DNA from 2 places in the Eubacterium ventriosum genome. Region 1 is predicted to be linked to the other one. Evidence: predicted binding sites of a transcription regulator. Region 1 holds the regulator's gene; the other holds the start of a gene.
What was found. Region 1 encodes NrdR, which represses ribonucleotide reductase genes. Its sites were predicted from a motif close to CACNANATNTNGTG; they were not measured.

Region 1 (2,421 bases):
CAATGAGAATGTGGATGACCTGTTCCAGATAGGCTGCATAGGTTTGATTAAGGCAGTAGACAATTTTGACGATACATTAAATGTGAAATTTTCTACTTATGCCGTTCCGATGATTTCGGGCGAATTAAAAAGATATTTAAGAGATAATGCAGCAATCAGGGTAAGTCGTTCCATAAAGGACATTGCCTACAAAGCAATATATTGTAAAGAAAATATAATAAAAACTACTCACAGGGAGCCTACTGTGGTAGAAATTGCAAAAGAGATAGGAGTGGAACCTGAAGATGTGGTGTATGCCCTTGACGCAATCCAAAGCCCGGTGTCTTTATATGATCCTGTATACGACCAGGGTGGGGATACCTTATATGTAATGGACCAGATAAGTGACAAAAAGAATAAAGAAGAAAAATGGGTAGAGAATATAGTTTTAAATGAGGCATTAAAAGGTTTAAGTGAAAGAGAACGAAAAATAATAGATATGAGATTCTTTAATGGAAAAACACAAATGGAAATAGCAGATGAAATTGGCATAAGCCAGGCACAGGTTAGCAGACTTGAAAAGAACGCACTGAAGGCAATGAAGAAATATATGGAGTAATAAAATCAGGAACCAATTATAAGAATCTGTATATACTAAAGAAAAGGGTGAAATTGTTCAATCATAATGCGTATAGAAGAATTGAAACAAAAAGAAGTTATAAATACTTGCAACTGCAAAATATTAGGTTGTGCAGATGACATAGAGTTTGATATTTGTACAGGCTGTATTGAAGCAATAATAGTTCCGGGACCGGGAAAATGGTGTGGTCTTGTGTGCAGTGATTTTGAATATGTAATTCCATTTAAATGTATTGTTCAGGTGGGACCTGACATAATTCTTGTAAAAGTTGATGAAAAAGAAGTGAGAAACAAAATAAAAGTGTAAATTTCTTGACCTATGGATAAAAGTTCCATATAATCTAGTAGTAAAAACATTTTAGTTAGAAGAATGTAATAGTTAAAAAGAAAATATGTAAAAACTTATAAGAACTAACAAGTACGGAGGATTGAAATGAAGTGTCCATATTGTGGAACAGATGATACAAAAGTTATAGACTCAAGACCGGCGGAAGAGAACAATGCCATTAGAAGAAGACGTCAGTGCGAGAAATGCAACAAGCGTTTTACAACATATGAAAAAGTAGAAACAATACCTTTAATAGTAATCAAAAAAGAAAACATAAGAGAGCCATATGACAGAGGAAAAATAGAGGCAGGAATACTTCGCTCATGCCATAAAAGACCGGTATCATATGACCAGATAGTGCAGGCTGTGGAAGATGTTGAAAATACTATTTTTAACATGGAAAAGAAAGAAATTCCAAGTCAGGTTATTGGCGAGATTGTAATGGAGAGACTAAAACAGCTTGATCAGGTAGCCTATGTGCGTTTTGCATCTGTATATAGGGAATTTAAGGACGTAAATACCTTTATGGATGAATTGAAAAAATTACTAAAATAAAACTTAAGGAGACAAAATGCTGGAAAGATTTTACCCAAATGAGTATCTGGATTCAGTTTATGATATTGATTTTGAAATGTATTACAAACAGGGAATCAGAGGAATAATCTCAGACATAGACAACACATTGGTTCCTCACGGAGCACCTGCCACGGAAGAAATAGTGGCATTGTTTGACAAAATACATAAATTAGGAATAGATACATGTCTTATATCAAATAATCAAGAGCCAAGAGTTGAGCCATTTGCATATGCAGTGAAGTCAAAATACATATTTGATGCTCATAAGCCAAGCACAAAAAACTACAGGAAAGCAATGGAACTTATGGGAACAACACCTAAGAACACGCTATTTTTAGGCGATCAAATCTTCACAGACATATGGGGAGCTAATAGAGCAGGAGTGCAAACAGTAATGCTCAAAAAAATAGACAAAAAAGAAGAAATACAGATAGTCTTAAAACGAATCCCGGAAAAATTTGTTTTGTGGAGATGGCGAAAGAAACTTCAAAAAACACAGTAAAAACTTGGAAATAGTATATAAAAAAGAACAACCAACTCTAAAGAAAGTACTCTGAAGCCGTAGGCCCTTAGAAGATGGGGCAGTGTAGCTGTCACAGATTCTTAGTACCAATATGAACTGAGGGCAGCGGGAGCGTGTTTTCGTTGAGCTGGTTGTTCTTTTTTGAAAAACTTTTAGTAAGTTTTTATTGCACTAATCAAAGTACTTTGCTTTGATTTCTTCAGTAGGCATTTCCTTGCCTGTCCAAAGAAAGAATGCTTCTGCACCTTGGTAGAGTAACATATATAATCCGTTGAATACTGAACAGCCTTTTTCTTTTGCCATCTTGTATAGTTTTGTTTCTAAAGGATTATAGATTATGTCTGAAACTATTAATTCAGGTCTTAAGATTGAAGAA
Region 2 (2,421 bases), 540 kb from region 1:
CCTAATGAGATAGTTGAATATCCATTGTATAATAACTTGTCTAATGTTTCACCCTTCTTAAGTCTTGCCAAAGCACCATTCTGCCAAAGAATAGGGGCAACATCTGAAGGTGTTCCAAGTAATCTTTCATGTCTGCATCTTAAAGCTCTGTGACAAAGCTCTAATCTTTCATCTAATATCTTCCAGAATAGATCCATATCTCCATTAGAAGAACATGCCACATCAACCAAGTTGATTGTTACAACGCCCTGATTAAATCGTCCATAGAACTTGTAGCTTCCGTCAGGATTTCTCTGGCTGTCTTCAACTGTTAAGAATGAACGACATCCCATACATGGATATACACATCCGTTCTTCATTTCACGCATAACCTTAGCTGAAATGTAGTCAGGAACCATTCTCTTTGCTGTACATTTAGCTGATAAAACTGTTAAATCCCAATATTTAGAATCAGGTGTAACATTATCTTCATCAAGTACATATATAATCTTAGGGAATGCAGGTGTAATCCAAACACCTTTTTCATTTTTTACACCCTGTATTCTCTGTTTTAAAACTTCTTCAATTAATACTGCAAGGTCATCTCTTGTCTGTCCTTCAGGAACTTCATCCAAATACATAAACATTGTAACAAAAGGTGCCTGTCCATTACATGTCATTAATGTAATAAGCTGGTACTGAATAGTCTGAATACCTCTTGTGATTTCATCACGAAGTCTTCTTTCAACAATCATCTTAAGCTGTTCGTCTGAGTAGTTAACTCCCACTTCATCACGTTCCTTCATTACTTCCTCAGTAATCTTGTCACGGCTAACCTGTACAAAAGGTGCAAGATGTCCTAATGAAAATGACTGTCCGCCGTACTGGTTACTTGCAACCTGTGCCACAATCTGAGTTGTAACGTTACAAGCTGTATAAAAACTATGAGGTGGATCAATCTTTGTTTCTGAAATGCATGTTCCATTCTCTAACATATCCTTTAAGTTAATAAGGTCACAGTTATGTTCCTTCTGTGCAAAATAGTCAGAATCATGGAAATGAATAATCCCCTGTTCATGTGCCTGCGTAATTTCATCAGGTAATAAAATACGTCTAGTTAAATCCTTGCTAACCTCACCCGCCATATAATCACGCTGAGTTGAGTTAATCGTAGGATTCTTGTTTGAGTTCTCCTGTTTCACCTCTTCATTAATCTGATCAATAAGTGCGAGTATTCCATCATCAGTTGTGTTAGCCTTTCTTGCCATATCTCTCTTATATCTGTAACGAACGTAAATCTGCGCAACTTCATATCCACGCATCTCCATAATGCCACGTTCTACCATATCCTGAATATCTTCTACTGCTGTAGCATGGTTTGACTGACAAATCTGATCCATAACAATCTTGCCAACAGCCTCAATCTGGTACTCATTAAGTCTATGTATCGGTTCTACTTCGTTATTAGCCTTTCTGATGGCATTAAGAATCTTTTGCACATCAAAAACCACTTCTTCACCATTTCTTTTAATTACTCTACGTGTTATCGTCTCCATCTTGTTTCTCCCACAATGTATTATCTTTATATATCTTTATTTTTTAAATGTACTATATCTTGTGTCCACCTAAAGGATTATAGCACAATATATTCCAAATTGTATAGTGCCAATTGCAACAAATTTTATTAAATATTTTATTAAATATTTTTTTATTTTTCTTATTTTCCCATAAATAAAGGCTTTTTCAGATTAAATGGTTTACATATTATCTGCCTGATTTTTTTTCAAAATTTTTAAATACTCCATTTATCACAATCAATGAGATAACTGCTGCCACGAAATCTGCTATAGGAGCTGAAAACATTATGCCCTCTACACCTTCTAAGCCTATTTTTATAAATATAATAGGTAATATTACTAACAACGGAAGTAAGAATATAATCTGCCTTGTAAGTGACAAAAATGTTCCCTTGTTAGGTTCTCCAATTACAGTACAGAATGTTGATGTAATTGGCTGTATTCCGTTTAAGAATGTCATAAATAAGAATATTCTAAAGAATTTTTCCGCAAACATAAAATATTCATTGGAACCTGAACCGAATATTCCGATAATCTGTCTTGGAAATAACTGAAAAATCAGGAACGCTATAGTGGACACCACTGTATTGCATGTTACTGCTATCTTGTACGTCTTCTTTACACGGTCATAATTGCCTGCTCCTGTGTTAAAACTCGCTATAGGCTGTATCCCCTGGGCCACACCAATACATATTGAAAAATATAACTGGTTAACTTTCATAATAATACCTGCACAGGCAATTGGAATTGATGCGCCATAAATTGACAATCCACCGTAATACTTTAATGACTTGTTCATTACAATCTGAACAATCATCATGGCAAGCTGATTAAGTCCCTGCGCCATTCCCAAATGTAATGTTCT

Region 2: a site for NrdR is predicted at 1,586-1,599, ahead of nrdD (anaerobic ribonucleoside-triphosphate reductase). Genes of this name have one in related genera too.

What each region holds. Positions count from the first base shown of each region.
Region 1 is NZ_CP102282.1:2,214,157-2,216,577, reverse strand. Features, by position in the region: gene sigG (RNA polymerase sporulation sigma factor SigG) at 1-598, shown strand, start outside; gene NQ558_RS09935 (PRC-barrel domain-containing protein) at 665-925, shown strand; gene nrdR (transcriptional regulator NrdR) at 1,052-1,501, shown strand; gene NQ558_RS09925 (YqeG family HAD IIIA-type phosphatase) at 1,518-2,024, shown strand; gene NQ558_RS09920 (shikimate dehydrogenase) at 2,217-2,421, opposite strand, start outside.
Region 2 is NZ_CP102282.1:2,754,972-2,757,392, forward strand. Features, by position in the region: gene nrdD (anaerobic ribonucleoside-triphosphate reductase) at 1-1,535, opposite strand, end outside; gene NQ558_RS12585 (MATE family efflux transporter) at 1,744-2,421, opposite strand, start outside.